DNA from 3 places in the Flavonifractor sp. An91 genome. Region 1 is predicted to be linked to each of the others. Evidence: riboswitches for the same ligand, from Rfam matches in the RefSeq annotation. Region 1 holds a riboswitch; each other region holds the start of a gene.

Evidence for each region. Region 1 has a riboswitch for cobalamin ahead of B5G42_RS14325 (S-layer homology domain-containing protein). Riboswitches for the same ligand answer to the same signal wherever they lie in the genome.
Region 2: another riboswitch for cobalamin. It lies ahead of B5G42_RS11835 (energy-coupling factor ABC transporter permease); the one in region 1 lies ahead of B5G42_RS14325 (S-layer homology domain-containing protein).
Region 3: another riboswitch for cobalamin. It lies ahead of cbiD (cobalt-precorrin-5B (C(1))-methyltransferase CbiD); the one in region 1 lies ahead of B5G42_RS14325 (S-layer homology domain-containing protein).

Annotation. Positions count from the first base shown of each region.
Region 1 covers NZ_NFHA01000031.1:10,381-16,714, reverse strand. Annotated here, with positions in the region: gene B5G42_RS14335 (DUF4430 domain-containing protein) at 1-390, opposite strand, end outside; gene B5G42_RS14330 (S-layer homology domain-containing protein) at 403-1,992, opposite strand; gene B5G42_RS14325 (S-layer homology domain-containing protein) at 2,087-3,310, opposite strand; cobalamin riboswitch at 3,328-3,553, opposite strand; gene B5G42_RS14320 (homing endonuclease associated repeat-containing protein) at 3,557-4,315, opposite strand; cobalamin riboswitch at 4,330-4,466, opposite strand; gene B5G42_RS14315 (S-layer homology domain-containing protein) at 4,671-6,334, opposite strand, start outside.
Region 2 covers NZ_NFHA01000020.1:54,532-60,865, reverse strand. Annotated here, with positions in the region: gene B5G42_RS11850 (ATP-binding cassette domain-containing protein) at 1-633, opposite strand, end outside; gene cbiQ (cobalt ECF transporter T component CbiQ) at 630-1,409, opposite strand; gene B5G42_RS11840 (energy-coupling factor ABC transporter substrate-binding protein) at 1,412-1,708, opposite strand; gene B5G42_RS11835 (energy-coupling factor ABC transporter permease) at 1,722-2,375, opposite strand; cobalamin riboswitch at 2,495-2,619, opposite strand; gene B5G42_RS11830 (sirohydrochlorin cobaltochelatase) at 2,643-3,428, opposite strand; gene B5G42_RS11825 (precorrin-8X methylmutase) at 3,434-4,081, opposite strand; gene B5G42_RS11820 (cobyric acid synthase) at 4,085-5,581, opposite strand; gene cobD (threonine-phosphate decarboxylase CobD) at 5,581-6,334, opposite strand, start outside.
Region 3 covers NZ_NFHA01000020.1:39,976-46,309, forward strand. Annotated here, with positions in the region: gene B5G42_RS11740 (cation-translocating P-type ATPase) at 1-2,001, shown strand, start outside; gene B5G42_RS11745 (GNAT family N-acetyltransferase) at 2,004-2,456, shown strand; cobalamin riboswitch at 2,505-2,688, shown strand; gene cbiD (cobalt-precorrin-5B (C(1))-methyltransferase CbiD) at 2,783-3,919, shown strand; gene cobM (precorrin-4 C(11)-methyltransferase) at 3,966-4,721, shown strand; gene B5G42_RS11760 (cobalt-precorrin 5A hydrolase) at 4,721-5,707, shown strand; gene cobJ (precorrin-3B C(17)-methyltransferase) at 5,704-6,334, shown strand, end outside.

The sequences.
Region 1 (6,334 bases):
CGGATCAGTCAGATACTGATCCTTTCCCGTCTCCGGGTTAATGGCCATCTCCGGCTGTTCGGATGGCCGGGGCTGTTGAGAAGCGGTCGGCGCAGGAGTCTGCTCCGGCGTGGTATTTGGCGGCTCTTCCGTTGCATCGGGTGTATCGGGTTCCGGTGTATGTTCCACAGGCGTCTCTTCAGGTTCCGGAACTGCCGGGGGCCCCTTCGTCTGGGCCGGTTCCGGCGTATCGTGCAGATCACCTTCCAGCGCAGGCTGGGACGCCTCGTTTGCCGGGACAGTCCAACCCCGTGCGCCGGGAGCATTACCCCCATACCAGAACGCGCCGGCCAGCACTGCCGCGATCAGAACCGGTATGAGTACCTTCCATTTATGCTGTTTCCACCACATGACGGATTCTCCTTACAGCAGTTTGGCGCTGTCCAGCATACGATACAGCATTTCGGCGATCTCACAGCGCAGGATCGCACGGGCAGGCTCCACATTCAGGTCGCTCTGGTTGAGGATGTCCTCGCCATAACAGAACGCAACGCCCTCCTGAGCCCACTGGGCAATGGTCACATAGTCGGTAAACTGTGCCAGAACATTGAGGATCTCGTAGTTTTCCAGCTCCGTATCCATACCGCAGAGCTTGGCGGCACGGGCTACCATGACGGCGGCTTCCTGCCGGGTAATGGTGCCGTCGGGATTAAAGCGCCCATTGCCTGCTCCGGTAATGATGCCGTAGGAATAGGCAGTCCCCACATAACCGGAGTACCACGCGTTGGAGGACACATCGGTAAAGGCGTTGGTAGCCTTGGGCATCAGCCCCAGAGCCCGCACAACGATGGCGGCAAACTCCGCACGGGTCATGGTGGCATTAGGGTCAAAGCGGTTGCCGCCCTTGCCGTTGATGATGCCCCGGGAAGCCAGCGCCTCGATGGCCTTCTGGTTGGCGTGACCGGCCACATCGGCAAAGGAGACACTGCCGCTGACGGGTACCAGCTTGACGTCGGCGTGCTTGCCGGGCAGGCCAATGGTTTCCTTCGTTACGCCAGTCACATGAATGGTCACGTCATCCATGTGGTAGAGCGTGCTTTTTCCAGCAGCGGCGCGCTGGGCTGCCACCAAGCCGTAGAGGCCCTGCTCACTGGCCATCTGGCTGTCGCCGTTTCCGGCAGAGGTATGTAGGAAGCTGCCGTTGTCCTGCCGGTAGCTGAGCAGGTTCTCCAGCAAGGTATGGCCATTTTTTACAAAGCGGGCATCATTCAGATCAATGCCCAGGGCGCACAGGCCCACGATAACCTGTACCACGCTTTCGGAGCTGCTGGTATTATGGCTGGCATAGCCGCCGTTGCTCTCCTGGGCTGCGCTCAGGTAATCCAGCGCCCGGTCAATAGCCGCCTTGACCTCGGGCTGGGACTGATAGCCGGCCAGAGCCTGGAGGGCCATGCCGGTGATGTCGGGGTCGCTCTGACCGGCACCGCCCTTGTCGGTCAGGTTCCAGCCACCGTCGTTAAGCTGCCGGGCAAGGATCTCGTCCACATACATCTGCCGTGTGGCCTGGGTTTTGGCGTTCTGGTTCCGGGGCATATCATAATTTCCTGCGTCCAGCGCGATCAGCGCCCAAATCGGGCCGTTGATGCCCTGCCAAATGGTCTTGTCAAAGTCTCCCAGAGGGGTGAGCAGGTTATAGCCTGCCACATCGGAGGGATCGGCGCCGATGGCGGTGAGGGCCACGATCAGGCGGGAATATTCGGTGTACTTCTTGTCGTGGAGGTTACCTTTGTGTTCCTCCACATAGTCCTCCACCGTGGCGTAATAATTATCCCAGTATTTCTGGGGTACGTCGTAGCCGGAACGGGCCAGGCCGATGACAGCCCATTCGCCGCCCACGGATCCCACCTGAGGTTCACGAACGGTGTTGAGCATATACTTTGCGCTGCCCTGCACTGCGGCGGTCAGATCCGTCTCCGCTGCAAATGCGGGGACACTCAGGCTGAGCAGTAGCATAAAAGCCAGGAGAAAGCCTGTTCCGCGTTTGAAAACCGTTTTCATAGGAACTCCTTTCCGTGCCGGGGCGTCTTGCGCCCCGGCACGTCGTTTGTTATTTCGTCAATTCTGTGAAGCGCATGAGGATGGTCGCCACTTCGGCACGGGTGGCCGTACCGGCGGGGTCAATGACATTGGCGGTTTTGCCGGAAATCAGTCCGGCACCCACCGCCCACGCCATGGCATCGGAAGCCCAGGCGGCGATCTGATCGCCGTCAGCGAATTTGCTCAGGTCGCCTTTGGCGCTGGTATCCAATTTGCTGTACTTGGCGTAGCGGTAAAGCATGGTAGCCAACTCTTCGCGGGTAATCGCCTGCGTGGGTGCAAACTTGCCATCGCCGACGCCGCTGACGATACCGTTGGCGCTGGCCCAGGCCACGGCAGAGGTATACCAGGTATCCGGTGCCACGTCCATAAATGTTTTACCTTCACCCGTTGCAGCAGGCTCGCCGGACAGACGATACAGGATGGTGGCCAGCATGGCCCGGTTCAGGTACTCGTCAGGAGCAAAAGTAGTGTCGCTGGTGCCGTTCATCAGGCCGTTTCCATAGACATAAGTAATGGCTTCAGCGGCCCAGTGGCCGGACAGATCGGTGAAGGGCATGGTCTTCTGTGTGGTTACCACAAAGGTGCTCAGATGGGTGATCTTCACCTGTATGCTCAGTTTCCCGTTTTGCTTGATGCAGGTTCCGGAAACGGTTTCTTTGGAGCCGTCGGCACTGAGCGCGATCACCTTGTAAGTCTCGCCGGAAACAAAGGCGGAGCCAGTCACCGGAATGGTGACGGTCAAGGATTTTCCGTCAAAGGTGGTGAGCTCCTTTTTGCCGGAGGTAATGGTCACTTCCACTACTATCGCGTCTTCCAACTGGGAAGCGCTTACCTGCTCCTTGACATCCTCAGGCTTCTTGGCTTCCACTGTGATCGTCACGGTGCTGCCGCCGGCCTGCCGGGCAATGGCGTCCAGAGCGGCGTTGGGAATGGACACGCTGCCCACACCGGTCTGCACTTCCAGGGCCGCGTCGGTGTTCTTGACCACGTCCTTCAGGGACTGGGTGGAAACTTCCGTCATCACCTTTTTGGCCTCGCCGGTGACCTGAGGCGCAATAACAATGGCGCTGCTGCCCTCGGTCTTGGCCGTAGCGATACCATGCCAAACACCAGCAGCAGGCTCAATACTCGCTTCTTCATATTTCCTCCGTCTCTCCTTTCGAGTGTTGCTCTGCCAGGGCATAAAAAATGCCGTGACAGATCCCGATGATCGCCACAGCCGTGTTCCCATGGTCGGGTCGCTCTTTGACGGCCCTTTGCATTTCTTGTAGGTCTTCTGACTTGCGCTTCAGGGGAGTTTCCCCACAACATCGGATCTGCCTTCCCAGGTTTCCCCAGTGACTGACTTTCGTCAACGATCCGGCGTCTCAGCGCTTACAGCGGCGGTTACCGTTCGGGACTTGCACCCGATTCCCTTGTTCATCCCTCCCTCTGCTTCCGCCGAGAAAGGGCCACAACAAATGCCCCTATTTACTTGTCAGTTATCCTTCCTCGCCTCCTGCCATTTCTCAAAATACTCTGCGGCGGCAATTACATTCTCCCACGAACGGAATCGCTCACAGAGGATCTTCGCCTGCGGTACATCACGTTTGCGCGGCGGGTATCCAAGGCGGCATCTGCGGCGAGTCACATCCTCCAGAGCACCGCAGATCTCCGGATCCTCCGCCAGCATCTGTGCCCAATCCGGCATATTCAAATCCGGTATTGGTAATCGCCGCATCCCGGCCGCCCGCAGTGCACCCGGCCAGGTACCAAACCGCGCTTTCAGGTAGATGCGATACAGAGAAAAGACCTCATCCTGTGTGGGCGCACGTCCCAGGCGTGACGCCGCATCGTGCAGAACAGCCAGCAAATCCTCGTTGGAATAGCTGGCATAGACCGCCCTGCCAAGCCCACTGGACAGCGTAAGAGATGCATAAGGGTGCTTTTCAGCGTTGTCTGCATACTCTGGTGGAGCTTGCTGTGCCCATTTCTGTATCAAATTGCGGTATTGTTCTGCCTCTTGCGGCGTAAGTCTAGCTGGGCGAGCCTGCCTTCGCTTGCTGACGGTCTTCACCCCCCTTCCAGTTTCGGGATCTGCTGCCGGCTCAGAAAACAAAAAGCCGGCAGACAATGGTGTCTGCCGGTAAAAAGCAGATATCCATTGCCGATCCCTGCAAGTAGAGCATTTGTACATTAAAAATGTACAAAAACCCAAGCCATCTCCAAACATGGACATGGCTGCAAAAATCGGCAATGGATACCACCTTGATCAATTACCATGGAACAGGCTGACAATCCTGGCTTATGGCCGGAGCCAAATACAGTAGAGGTAAGACTGCGCCGGATTCTCACCGGCTTGTCAGTTGGCATATGTCAAGCATATGACCTGTTCACGAAAATATTCTATCCGCTTTTTATGACGTTGTCAAGGGAATCCGAAGACAAGGATACCTATGGCAGCCCTTGTCTTCAACTGCCGACTTTTGCCGGGCTGGTTCTTTGGGTCAAACTTGCTGTTTCCTCAGGATCGGACTTCCGGGATCCACAGCTGGGGATGCTGTGGATCCCGGAGATCCTTGAGAGGGAAGTATGCTTCAACGAGGAGGCAGTTACTTTGCCAGTTCCTCGCCAAAACGCATCAGAATCATGGCCACTTCGGCCCGAGTAGCGGTGCCTTGCGGCACAATAGTGGTTGCGGTACGCCCGGTGATCAGCCCCTCCGCGTATGCCCAGCGCAGAGCCTCAACTGCCCAGTCGCTGGCGTTCCCGGCGTCAGTGAATGCCGAGAGATCACCAGCTGCGGCTGTATCATGCTTCATAAACTTGGCGTAACGGTAAAGCATAACGACCAGCTGCTCCCTGGTGATACTGTCAGTGCCACCGAACAGACCATTTCCGTAACCTGTGACGATGCCGTTCCCATTGGCCCAGGCTACGGCGTTAGTATACCAGGTATCCGGCGCCACATCGGTGAAGGCCGGGGCTTTACCGTCTCCGGCGGGCGAGCCCGCCAGGCGGTACAGCACGGCAGCCAGCATGGCGCGGCTCATCTCCGCGTCAGGGGAGAAGGTTGTTGTACTGGTGCCGTTGAACAGGCCGTTTTTATAGACGTACTGAACCGCCTCAAAATACCAGGCATCCTTATCCACATCCGTGAAAGGCAGACCGGCATCCAGAGCCGCGAAAGCCGCCTCAGCCTCTGTCAGTACGTTGTAGTTGCGAACCAGCTTCTTCTGGGTGTCGGTCAAGGCATCATATGCTTTCCGGGCCGCTTTGATCTTATCGCCGCTGTCCTTGGTAACAGTTCCGATGGCGTTGATGAGTTTTTCCACCGCCTGGGCCGCTTTCTGGTTATCGTCATAGCCGTGAGTTCCGGGAACTGTATGGTAGTCACCGGTATAGAAGAAGGTGATTTTATCGCCGTCGCTCAGGTAATACTGGTTCAGCGTTATCTCCGGCAGTGTACCGTTGACACGGTACATCCAACCACTGCCTTCGCCATGCTCCAGTTCGGAAAGGGTAACGCCGTTGGAATCCGTCACAGCGCTGACATAGGAGCCGCTGCCCTCATAGCGATATCCCGCCTCACGCAAGGCCGCCTGCAGCGCATCCCACGCCGTCCAGTCCTGACTACCGCTGCCGGTAAAGGTGTATGCGCTTAAATCAGCAAAGTTTTCGAAGCCGCCGCCGCTGACAGAAACCGTAGCCTGAATCTGTTCCGGCTGGGGATTCGGATTCTCTCCGCCCTTGGTTCCCTTTACTGTTACTGTCACAGAAACCGGGCGTTTATAGAACTGTTCAAACTGCGCGTAAGCCGGATTGCTGCCAAATTTCTCCCAGTATTTCCCGTATGCGCTGTGGGTCAGGACACTGTCCAGCGTAACCTTTGTGTCGTACTCCGGGCGGGTGACCAGGAGATTTTCGCAGGCGATGACGGTGGGACGGCTGGAGCGATACTCCCGCCACGGCTGGGCGTTCATCGGGTCGTAACCCGGCAGATCATCCACTTCCGCTCCGCCGAAGGTCAGGTTGATCGCGCCGTAGATATACTGCGGCTGCCCCTGGTCGCCCTTTAAAACTTCCGCAAACGGTTCCAGATTCTCTGTCACCTGGGTCTTATCCGTATTCTTGCCGCGGATGCCGTTCCAGTAGGCGTTCTCCGTACAGACGCTGTCCATGAACGCCGCAGCGGAGTTGATTTCATCCTCTGTCAACGGCTGCACGGTCAGGGAAAACGTCTTCTCTCCCAGCAGGGCATTGTTGCGGCGATCCA
Region 2 (6,334 bases), on a different contig from region 1:
GTAGGCGTAGTCGCAGTACAGGGGCACGATGTCCATGTCGTGGGTGGCGATGAGTACCGTCATGCCCAATTCGTCCCGCAGCCGGGCGAGCAGCTTCATGATGTCGCTGACCCCCTGGGGGTCCAGCCCGGCGGTAGGTTCATCCAGAATGAGCACCTCCGGCTCCATCACCAACACACCGGCGATGGCCACCCGCTTCTTCTGTCCGTAGGACAGGGCGTGGGTGGGTTTGTCCCGCAGATGGGACACTCCGGTGCGCTCCAGGGCGTCCTCCACCCGGCGGCGGACCTCCTCCGCCGGCAGGCCCAGGTTCACCCCGCCGAAGGACACGTCCCGGTACACGTCGGCGGAGAAGAGCTGGTCGTCCGGGTCCTGGAACACGATACCCACCCGGCGGCGCAGCTCCAGCAGGCCCTTCTTGTCATAGCGCACCGGCTGGCTCCCCAGCACCACCTTGCCGCTCTTGGGGGTGAGCACCCCGTTGAGGCTGAGGAATAGGGTGGACTTGCCCGCCCCGTTGGCCCCCAGGATACCGGTGACCTTCCCTTTTTCTGCGGCAAAGGTGATATGGTCCAGGGCCACAGTGCCATCTTCATAGGTATAACACAGATCTTCTGCCTGGATGGCCTTCACGGCAGCAGCCTCCCTTCCACAAACCAAATGGCGATCTGTCCCGCCGCCGCAAATACGGTGAGGGGGAGCAGCCCCCACCCCGGACGGTAGGCGTCGTTCAGGGTGGTGAGACTGCCGGTATAGCCCCGGGACTCCAGGGCGGTATAGATACGGTCGGCCTTCCGCCAGGCCCGCAGGAACACCATGGAGGCCAGCATCCCCAGAGAGGACACCGACCGGCGGAACCCCCGGTAGCCCAGCCGGGAATCCTGGGCGGTGCGGATGTTGGCAGCCGTCTCCGCCAGCACGAAAATGAAGCGGTAAATGAGCTCCATCAGCTCCACCAGCAGCTTGGGCACATGGAGCTTCTCCAGGGCCATGGTCAGATCGGTAACGGGGGTATTGAGGGAGAGAAAGTACATACATCCCACCGCCCCCAGGGCCTTGCAGAAGATCCGGCCGCCCAGCCAAAGGCCATCCACGGTAAAGCCCCACAAACTGTTGCCCACCGGAATAGCTGCCACCATCTCCGTCCCAGCGGGGTAGGCCCCCGCCACGATGGTAAGGCAGCCGATGACCAGAAAGATCAGCGGCACCTTTAAAAAATGGAGGTACACCCTGGGGGACAGTCCCCCCAGGGTGGTGATAAGCCCCCCCATCAGAACCAGGGTAAACAGGCCCACCGCCACGCTGTCGCAGCACAGGCAGATCACCAGAGCGACTACCGTCAGCAGCAGCTTGGGCATGGGAGACACCCGCCGCAGGCGGGACTGATAGGCGTAGCGGTCGGTGCCCATGGTCAGTTCGTTCCTTTCTCTTTTCCGTCCGGCTTCTTGGTGATGCGGCCCAGAATGAAGCCCACCACACCGGCGCCGATGGCAGCCTGGAGGGCAAAGAGCATAGACTCCACCTCGCCGCTGGCGGGCTCCAGAATGGGCTCAAACCAGGGCTCATAGTCGGGGTTAAGCTCCATAATGGCCTCCTCAGCCTGGCCGTCGGCTCCGCCGAACTCGGCATTGGGCAGCAGCCACAGGGGCACGGCGGCAATGACCACCACCAACAGGATCAAAATCAAATTTTTCTGCCAAACTTTCATATCCGTCCCCTCCTTACAGCACCTGCAGCTCATGCAGCTCGGTCTTGCTGTACTTCTCCAGCACGTTGAAGATCACCACGGTAAGCAGGCCCTCGGCAATGGCCAGAGGGATCTGGGTCACGGCAAAGATGGTGAGGAACTTCACCATGCCGCCGTTGATGACCCCCAGCTGGACCGAAGTGACCACATAGGTGAAGAGGTCACCCAGGGCGGCGGCGGCAAACACCGCCACAGCGGCAGGAGCCTTGGCCTTCCGCAGCAGCTTATAGACCAGCCAGGACACGATGGGCCCGGCAATGGCCATGGAGAATACGTTGGCGCCCAGGGTGGTGAGGCCGCCGTGGGCCAGCAGCAGGGCCTGGAAGAGCAGCACGATCAGCCCCAGCACCGTCATGACCAGGGGCCCGAACAGGATGGCGCCCAGGCCCACACCGGTGGGGTGGGAGCAGGAGCCGGACACCGAGGGGATCTTCAGGGCGGACAGCACGAAGGCGAAGGCGCCGCACATGGCCAGCAGGATCTTGGCCCGGGGGGCCTGATCGATCTTCTTCTTGATGGAGAAGAAGCCGGCCACCACGAAGGGCACGCACACCGCGCCCCAGCCAATGGCCCAGTTCACCGGCAGCATACCCTCGGCGATGTGCATGGCGGAGGCGCTCATGGTCATCAGACCCAGCAGCCCCACCAGCACCGCCGCGGCGCGGACGGTTTTGTTGGCAGTCAGAGTTTTCATGGTTGTCTCATCCTTTCCTATCACTCGTAGGTGGGTGGTTTCCGGGCCGGGCAAGGTTTTCCGGCTTGAGCCTCTCTGCCGCCGCGCGTCTTCCCAGGTTTTCCCAGTGACATGGTGCCCGGCGGCTCTTCTCTTACGGCAGCGGGACTGCGCGGGATTTGCACCCGGCTTCCCTTTTCCCGGCCCTCTATGCAAACAGGCTTACGCCTGGAGTTGTTTGGCCTCTCCGGCGTGCTTGACGAAGAGGGCCTGGATACTGGGAAACTCTCCCAGGCCCTGGAGCACGCAGTTGACGGCGTAGCCCTCTTGTTCCAGCAGGGACTTCCAGGAGTCCTCCTCCTCCCCCGCCAGATCGTTTTTGGCATGGTCGCCCGCCACGATCATCAGGGGGCGCAGCTCTACGTTTGTGGCACCCAGCTCTTGGATACGGCGCACCGCCTCCCCAAAGCCGGGGTAGCCCTCCACCGTGCCGATGACCACGTCCTTCCGGCCCATATCCCGGAACACATACTCCAGCAGGGCGTAACAGGAGTTGGCAAAGTGCTCGGTGCCGTGGCCCATGTAGAGGATGGCTTTGCCCTCCTCTGCCTGGGGCAGGTCTTGGAGCAGGGCCCCCACCGCGTCCAGGTAGTCCCCCGTCTCGGTGAGCAGGGGGCGGCCGAAGGTCAGCTTCTCAAACCGGCCCTCGAAGGGGCCGGCCAGAGCCATCATCTTGTCGTACTCGTCGCCGTTCATGATGTGGGTGGGCTGGACCAGCACGTCGGTGTATCCCTCCGCCGCCAGCTTCTCCAGGGCGGCGGGTACGTCGTCGATGTGGGTGCCCTCCCGCTCCAGCTTTCTCAAAATCATACCGCTGGTGAAGGCCCGGCGAAGAGTGCGCTCCGGAAAGGCGGCGGCCAGGGCCTTCTCGATGGCGGTGATGGTCTTTTCCAGGGTATCCCGGTGGCTGGTGCCGAAGGACACCGCCAGAAGGGCTTGTTGTTTCATATCCTTCACTCCCGTACGTTGTTGCTGGCCTGGTAGAGCAGGGCGTTGCAGATGGCAGCGGCGATGTTGCTGCCCCCCTTGCGGCCCCGGGCCACGATGTGGGGGGTGTCCATGGTGAGCAGCAGCTCCTTGCTCTCCACCACGTTGACAAAGCCCACCGGCACGCCGATCACCAGAGCGGGGGCCATCTTCCCCTCCTCGATGAGCTCACAGGCCCGCACCAGAGCGGTGGGGGCGTTGCCGATGGCCAACACCAGGGGGCCCTCCAGCTGAGCGGCCCGCTCCATGGACACGGTGGCCCGGGTCTCCCCCCGCTCCTTGGCCTCAGCGGCCACGTCCGGGTCGGACATGAAGCATACGGCCTTGCCGCCGAACTTCTCCAGCACCCTCTTATTGACGCCGGAGAAGGCCATCTGGGTGTCGGTGACGATGGTGCAGCCCCCCTTGATGGCGGCGATGCCCGCCGCCACCGCATCCGGGGAGAACACCAGATTGTCGGCATAGTCGAAGTCGGCGCTGGTGTGGATAGCCCGCTTGATGATGGGCAGCTGGTCGGCGGGAAACACCCGGTCCCCCAGCTCCTGGCCGATGATCTCCATGCTTCTGGCCTCAATGTCAGCGGGGGCCACCCGCTGCAACTCTATCTTTTTCATGGGTCATTCCTCCCCGTTCAGGATGCGGTAGATCCGCTCCATGTCCAGACTGGCCCGCAGGCCGTCCGCCAGCTTGTCGTACTGCCGCTGGGCGTACTCCTGCCAGTCCACGCTGGCGGCCTGGCCTTCCAAACCCTTGGCCTTCAGCAGGCAGTTCACCAGAGCGGAGGCCGCTCCAGCCTTATCAAAAATGCCGTGGACGTAGCAGCCCCACACGTTGCCCGCGCTGAGGCCGTCGGTATGGACCTCCCCGGTCTGGGTGGCAAACCGTACCAGCGGGGCGGCGGCGCTCTCCGTCTTGCCCATGTGGATCTCATAGCCCTCAAAGGCCACACCGGCCATGGGGGCAAAGATACCGTCGGCAGCGGCAAAGGTGCCGGTCACCCGGGTGCGGGTCTTTTCCCCCTGGAACACAGTCTCAGAGGGCAGCAGGCCCAGCCCCGCCAGGGTGCCGCCTCCCTCCACCCCATCAGGGTCGGAGACGGTATTGCCCAGCATCTGATAGCCGCCGCAGATTCCGATGACCGCGCCGCCCTTGGCGGCGTGCTTCAGAATGGCGCCCTCCAGGCCGCTCTGCCGCAGCCACCGCAGGTCGTCCATGGTGTTCTTGGTGCCGGGCAGGATGATGAGGTCGGGATAGCCCAGCTCCCCCACGCTCCCCACATAGCGGAGGGAGACCTCCTCCATCCGCTCCAGGGGGTTGAAGTCGGTGAAGTTGGACAGCCGGGGCAGGCGGATCACCGCCACGTCCACCAGACCCACTTTACCGGATTTGGACAAACGGGCGGACAGGGAGTCCTCGTCGTCCACGTCCACCTCCAGCATGGGCACCACGCCCAGCACCGGCTTGCCCGCCAGCTCCTCCAGCTGGGTCAGGCCGGGACGGAGAATCTCCACATCCCCCCGGAACTTGTTGATGATGAGTCCCTTGATCATATCCTGCTCGTCGGGGTCCAGCAGCTTCACCGTGCCGTAGAGGGAGGCAAACACGCCCCCCCGGTCAATATCGCCGCACAGCAGCACGGGGGCCTTGGCCATGCGGGCCATGCCCATGTTGACCAGATCCTCCTCTTTCAGGTTGATCTCCGCCGGGCTGCCTGCGCCCTCGATGACGATGATATCATACTCCTCCGCCAGAGAGGAATAGGCCTCCATCACGTCGGGAATGAGGTTTTTCTTATACTTGAAGTAATCTCCCGCCTTCATAGTACCCCGGGGAATGCCGTTGACGATGACCTGGGAGCCCACATCGCTGGTGGGCTTCAGGAGAATGGGGTTCATTCGCACGTCGGGAGCCACCCCTGCCGCCTCGGCCTGCATGACCTGGGCACGGCCCATCTCCAGCCCAACCGGGGTGATGGCGGAGTTGAGGGCCATATTCTGGGACTTGAAGGGGGCCACCTTGTAGCCGTCCTGCTTGAAGATTCGGCACAACCCTGCCGCCAGCAGAGACTTGCCGGCGTTGGAGGCGGTACCCTGGATCATAATTGCCTTTGCCATCACTGCACCTCGCTGAGGGCGGCCAGCAGCCGCCGGTTTTCTTCTTCGCCCCGGACGCACACCCGATACCAGTCGGGGCCCAGACCGTGGTAGTTGGCGCAGGAGCGGATGAGCACCCCCCGCTCCAGCAGTCTCTCTTTCAAATCGGCTACGCCGGGCAGCCGGAACAGGAGATAGTTGGCCTGCCCGGGAATCACGGTACAGCCTGCCGCCGTCAGACCGGCGGCCAGACCGGGCCGGGAGTTTTCCACAAGGCGCCTGCCCTCCGCCGGCCAGTGGGGACAGCAGGTCAGGGCGGCCACACCCGCCGCCTGAGCGGGGGTGGACACGCTCCAGGGCTGGGCGAATCTGCCCAGCTGCTCCCGCAGTCCCTGGTTGGCCGTCAGGCAGTAGCCCAGCCGCAGCCCCGCCATGGCGTAACTCTTGGTGAAGGCCCGCAGCAGCACCAGATGGGAGTGGTTGGCCAGCCAGGGGGCCAGCCCCGGCCCGCCGGTGGCCAGAGGCAGGAAGCACTCGTCCACCACCAGCACCGCGCCTACAGCGCCGCACCGTTCCACCACAGCCCCCAGCAGGTCCTGGCCGATCAACCGCCCGGTGGGGTTGTTGGGGGTACACAGGAACACCAGGTCGATGCCCGGTTCGATGGCGTCCACGAAGCCAGCGTCCAGGTCGAAGTTCCTGCTCTGGTCCAGGGTATACCGGGCCACCTGGCAGCCCACGCAGGTCACGGCCTCCTCATATTCGGAGAAGGCG
Region 3 (6,334 bases), on a different contig from region 1:
GCGGAGCTGGCCTCCGGCGATCAGATCCCCGCCGACGCCACGGTGCTGGCCGGTCAGATCCAGGTCAACGAGGCCCTCATTACCGGCGAGGCCGATGCCATCATCAAGCGGCCGGGAGACGCCCTGCTCTCCGGTTCCTTTGTGGTGGCGGGACGCTGCCGGGCCCGGCTGGACCGGGTGGGGGCCGACTCCTACGCCGCCCGCCTTACCCTGGAGGCCAAAAAGGACGTCACGGTGGGCAAGAGCGAGATGATGTCCTCTCTGGACAAGCTGATCCGGGTCATCGGTATCCTGCTCATCCCCATCGGCATCGCCCTGTTTGCCAAGGAATTTTTCATCGTGGGCCGCACCTTCCAGGAGACGGTGGTGTCCACGGTGGCTGCCCTCATCGGCATGATCCCCGAGGGTCTCTACCTGCTGACCAGCGTGGCTCTGGCGGTGAGCATGATCCGGCTGGCCCAGGGCAAGGTGCTGGCCCAGGATATGAACTGCATCGAGACCCTGGCCCGGGTGGACGTGCTGTGTGTGGACAAGACAGGCACCATCACCGAACCCCGGATGGAGGTGGGGGAGGTGGTGTACCTGGACCCGGAGAAGTACGCCGAGACCGAGGTCACCGAGATCCTCAACGCCTTTTATCAGGTTTCCGAGGCGGACAACGATACTGCCCGGGCCATGCAGAAGAAGTTCCACGGCCGGTCGGCCTGGCACGCGGAAAAGACCATCCCCTTCACCTCCGCCACCAAGTGGAGCGCCGCCGTCTTTCCCGGCCACGGCGCCTATCTGGTGGGCGCTCCCGAGTTCATCCTGGGGCCCCGGTACGGGGATCTGAAGGAGCAGGTGGACCCCTGGTCCGCCAAGGGCTACCGGGTGCTGTTGGCCGCAGAATACCAGGGGATGCCCGACCAGAAGGGGCTGGACCCCCGGCGGGTGTGCCCCATGGCCCTGGTGCTGCTGTCCAACCGGGTGCGGGAATCGGCGCCCAAGACCTTCCAGTTCTTTGCCGAGCAGAAGGTGGCCGTTAAGGTCATTTCCGGCGATAACCCGGTGACGGTGGCCGAGGTGGCCCGTCAGGCGGGCATCCAGGGGGCGGACCGCTATGTGGACGCCGCCACCCTCCACTCCGATGCCGACATGGACCGGGCGGTGCGGGAATTTACCGTGTTCGGCCGGGTCACCCCCGACCAGAAGCGCAAGCTGGTCCAGGCCCTTCAGCGGGCGGGCCACACCGTGGCCATGACCGGCGACGGCGTCAACGATGTGCTGGCCCTGAAGGACGCCGACTGCGGCATTGCCATGGCTTCCGGTGCGGAGGCCGCCTGCCACGCCGCTCAGCTGGTGCTCCTCAACTCCGACTTTGCCGCCATGCCCAAGGTGGTGGCCGAGGGCCGCCGGGTCATCAACAACATCCAGCGTGCCGCCGCCCTCTATCTGGTGAAAAACATCTTCTCCTTCTTCCTGTCCATCATCTCCCTGTTCGCCACCTTCCCCTACCCGGTGACCCCGCTGCAGATCTCCTTCCTCAGCGCCGTCACCATCGGCGTGCCCTCCCTCTTCCTGGCTCTGGAGCCCAACCACGCCCTGGTAAAGGGAAAATTTCTCACCAACGTGTTCCGGGCAGCCCTGCCCGGCGGCCTTACCGACCTGATCATCGTGCTGGGGCTGGAGGCCTTCTATCTGGTGTTCGGCTTCACCACCGACGAGCTGTCCACCATGTCCACCATTCTGCTGGTGGTCATCGGCCTGCTGGTGCTCTATCAGGTGTGTAAGCCCTTCGACTGGAAGCGGCGGGTGCTGATGATCGCCATGAGCGCCTCCTCCGCGGTGGCCATCATCTGGTTCGGGGCCAGCTTTGGCCTGAGCCAGCTGACGATTCAGTCCTTCCTGGTACTGGTGGTGTTCCTGGGCCTGTCCTACCCGGTGATGAACGTGCTGCTGAAGGTATGTCAGTACGGCGCCCTGCTGTGGGACAAGGCCAGACATATGAGGCGCCGCACATGAGTCTGACGGTACGGCCCTACCGTCCGTCGGACTGCCCCATTCTGGCGGAGCTCTTTTATCAGACGGTCCATGGGGTGTGCGGGCGGGATTATACCACACAACAGCTGGATGCCTGGGCCGACGGACAGGTGGATCTGGCGGCCTGGGATGCCTCCTTTCAGGCCCACACTACTTTGGTGGCGGAGTGGGACGGGATGGTGGCTGGCTTTGCCGATCTGGCCGACGACGGCTACCTGGACCGGCTCTATGTCCATAAGGATCTCCAGGGCCGGGGGATCGCCACCGCCCTGTGCGATGCCCTGCCCGGCGCCCGGCTGACTCACGCCTCTCTCACCGCCCGGCCTTTCTTTGAACGCCGGGGCTGGCAGGTGGAGCGGGAGCAGCAGGTGGAGCGCCATGGGGTCAAATTGACCAATTTTGTCATGGCACGGGAACCGGCCTGTGCGCCCATATGACAAGAAATTACCTTTACTTTTCCCCTGAACCCTGATATAATGAGCGGAGAATTGAATTGTATCCGCAGTTGCGGCAGTGCCGCGAAAGGGGAAGCCGGTGTAAATCCGGCGCAGTCTTACCTCTACTGTAAGCGTGGACGAAGGCGCGAATACCATTGGCCCGTGGGGCTGAGAAGGTGCGCCGGAGGAGGAAACGCAAGCCAGGAGACCCGCTGCAGGGATACCGTATTGCGTAGCTCTGAGGTGGAGAGGTGCGGCATTTTTTCATTGAAAAAGGCCCTCCCCAAAGCTGGGGAGGGCCTTTTTGTGTCGAAGGAGGCGGTCTGGTGCTGGAACTGTATATCCCGGTGGGGAACAAGCAGCTGCGCTGCGGCTATACCACCGGCACTTGTGCCGCCGCCGCTACAGCCGGGGCAGTCCGGTTGCTGCTTACCGGGGAGGCTTTGCCCGCAGTGCGGGTGGATACCCCTGCGGGGATCGCGGTGGAGGTTGAACTGCTGGAACAGTCCGCCGGAACCGGCTGGGCCAGCTGCGCCGTCCGGAAGGACGGCGGGGACGACCCGGATGTGACAAACGGAACCCTGATCTTCGCACGGGCGGAAAAGACCGACACCCCCGGCATCACCATCGACGGCGGTACCGGCGTGGGCCGGGTGACCCGGCCCGGACTGGACCAGCCGGTAGGCGCAGCTGCCATCAACTCCACCCCCCGGATGATGATCCGGCACCAGGCGGAGGAGGAGATGGCCAGGGCGGGCTATACCGGCGGACTGTCCATTACCATTTCGGTGCCGGAGGGAGAGACGCTGGCCGCCCACACCTTCAACCCCCGGCTGGGTATTGAAGGGGGCATCTCCATCCTGGGTACCAGCGGCATCGTCCGCCCCATGAGCGAGGCCGCCCTCATTGACTCCCTCTACCTGGAGCAGGATATAGCCAAAGCCGCAGGCGTGACCGATCTGCTGGTCACCCCCGGCAACTACGGGGATTCCTTCGCGGAGGGGACTCTGGACCTGGACCTGACCCATCGCTGCACTTGCAGCAACTATCTGGGTCACGCCATCGACCACGCTGCCGGGCTGGGCTTCCGATCCTTCCTGCTGGTGGGCCACCTGGGCAAGCTGATTAAAGTGGCGGCGGGGAACATGAACACCCACTCCAAGGTGGCCGATGGCCGGCGGGAGACCCTCACCGCCCACGCTGCCCTGGCGGGCGGGAGCCCGGCGCTGCTGAAAGCCCTCTTTGCCTGCCCTACCACCGATGCCGGGGTAGAGCTGCTGAAAGAGGACGGGCTGCTGGAGCCGGTGATGGCCTCCATCGCCCAGGCTCTGGAGGAGGTGCTGCACCACCGGGCCGGGCCCGACCTGGCCATTGAGGCGGTGTTCTTCTCCAACCAGTACGGACTGCTGGGAAAGACAACAGGGGCTGAAAACTTGCTGGCTCTGCATCAACATCAATCGTAGGGGCGACTTTTACGGCCGTCCGCCGATACAGATAGGAGTTTCGATTATGGTACATTTCATCGGCGCGGGCCCCGGTGGGGCCGATCTCATCACCGTGCGGGGAGCTAAGCTGCTGGGGGAGGCGGATGTCATCATCTATGCCGGTTCCCTGGTGAACCCCGCCCTGCTGGATTATAAAAAGGAGGGCTGCCAGGTCTATGACAGCGCCAAGATGACCCTGGAAGAGGTCATTGAGGTAATGAAGGACACCGAGGCCAGGGGGGGCACCACTGCCCGGCTCCACACCGGCGATCCCTCTCTGTACGGCGCCCACCGGGAGCAGATGGACGAGCTGGACAAACTGGGTATCTCCTACGACGTGACCCCCGGTGTGTCCTCCTTCTCGGGAGCGGCTGCTGCCCTCTGCGCGGAGTATACTCTGCCCGATGTATCACAGTCGGTTATCATTACCCGCATGGCGGGCCGTACCCCGGTGCCCGAGGGGGAGCAGCTGCGGAAGATGGCCTCCCACGGCTGCACCATGGTGCTCTTCCTGTCCACCGGCCTGCTGGAGCAGGTGGAGGAGGAGCTGATGGCGGGGGGCTATGCGCCCGATACCCCGGCGGCCATCGTGTACAAGGCCACCTGGCCGGAGGAGAAGGTGTACCGCTGCACCGTGTCCACCCTGGCGAAAACCGCCAAGGAGAACCATGTAACCAAGACGGCCCTCATTACTATCGGTTATTTTCTGGGGGATGATTACAAGCGGTCCAAGCTGTACGACCCCACCTTTACCCATGAATTCCGGGAGGCCAGCAAGTGATGGCGGCCATCATTGCCTTTACCCGGCGGGGGGCGGCTTTGGGCCGTACCCTGGCTGATGCGCTGGAGGCCACCCTCCATGTGCCTGCCCGGTTCGCCCCTGAGGTGGGGGCGGAGGCCTATGACAGCCTGGAGGGCTGGACGGAAAAAGCCTGGGCCGAGGCGGACGCCCTCCTCTTTGTGGGAGCGGCGGGCATCGCCGTCCGGGCCATTGCCCCCCATGTGAGGGATAAATTTACCGACCCCGCCGTGGTGAGCGTGGACGAGGCGGGGCGGTTTGTGATCCCCCTGCTGTCCGGTCATGTGGGAGGGGCCAATGAGCTGGCCCTGAAGGTGGCCGCCCTTACCGGCGGTCAGGCGGCGGTGTCCACCGCCACCGACGTCAACGGCCTCTTTGCTGTGGACGTGTGGGCCAGGGAGCGGGACATGGTCATTACCGACCGGGTGCTGGCCAAGGAGATCTCCGCCGCCCTGCTGGAGGGGAAGCCGGTGGGTTTTGTCAGCGACTTCGGCCACCCCTGCCCGGCGGGACTGACTCGCGGCCTGGCGGAGCTGGGGGTGTGGGTCACCTACCGGCGGGGAGAGGGGCCCTTTCTCCGCACCCTGCGGCTGGCCCCCAAGGGACTGATCCTGGGCATCGGCTGCCGGAGAGGAACTCCTATGGAGACCATCCGGGCGGCGGTGGAGGAGGCCCTGTCCGGCTATGAAGCCCAGTCGGTAACCCAGGTGGCCACCATTGATTTGAAACAGGACGAACCAGGCCTGCTGGCCTTCTGTGCCGCCCACAACCTGCCCCTGGCCGTCTTTTCGGCGGCGGAGCTGGAACAGGCGGAGGGAGCCTTCACCCCGTCTGCCTTTGTGGCCCATATCACCGGGGTGGACAACGTGTGCGAGCGGGCGGCAGTGTGTGCCGGAGGGACTATTCTGGTGCCCAAGCAGGCAAAAAACGGCGTCACCGTGGCGGTGGCGGGAAGGAAGATCCTATGAAAAAAGTAACTGTCATCGGACTGGGCCCCGGCGGGGGCGCCGACCTCACCGGACGTGCCCGGGCCGCCCTGGAGGGGTGCGACCTGATCGTGGGTTATACCGCCTATATCGAGCTGGTCAAGCCTGATTTCCCTGAAAAAGAGGTGCTGTCCACCGGGATGCGCCGGGAGGTGGACCGCTGCCGGGCTGCCGTGGAGGCCGCCCTCACCGGCAAGGATGTGGCGGTGGTGTGCTCCGGCGATTCCGGCGTGTACGGCATGGCGGGGCTCATCTACGAGGTGGCCCAGGACTATGAGCCCATCGAGATCGAAGTGGTGCCCGGCATCACCGCCGCCTGCGGCGGCGCCGCCGTGCTGGGCGCTCCTTTGACCCACGACTTCGCGGTGATCTCCCTGTCCGATCTGCTCACCCCCTGGGAGAAGATCGAGAGGCGTTTGACCGCCGCCGCCCAGGCGGACTTCGTGATCTGCCTCTACAACCCCTCCAGCCGGAACCGGCCCGACTATTTGCAGCGGGCCTGTGATATCCTGCTGCGGGACAAGGACCCCAACACCGTGTGCGGCACCGTCCGCAACATCGGCCGGGAAGGGGAGGAGGGCAAGATCCTCACCCTGGCCCAGCTGCGGG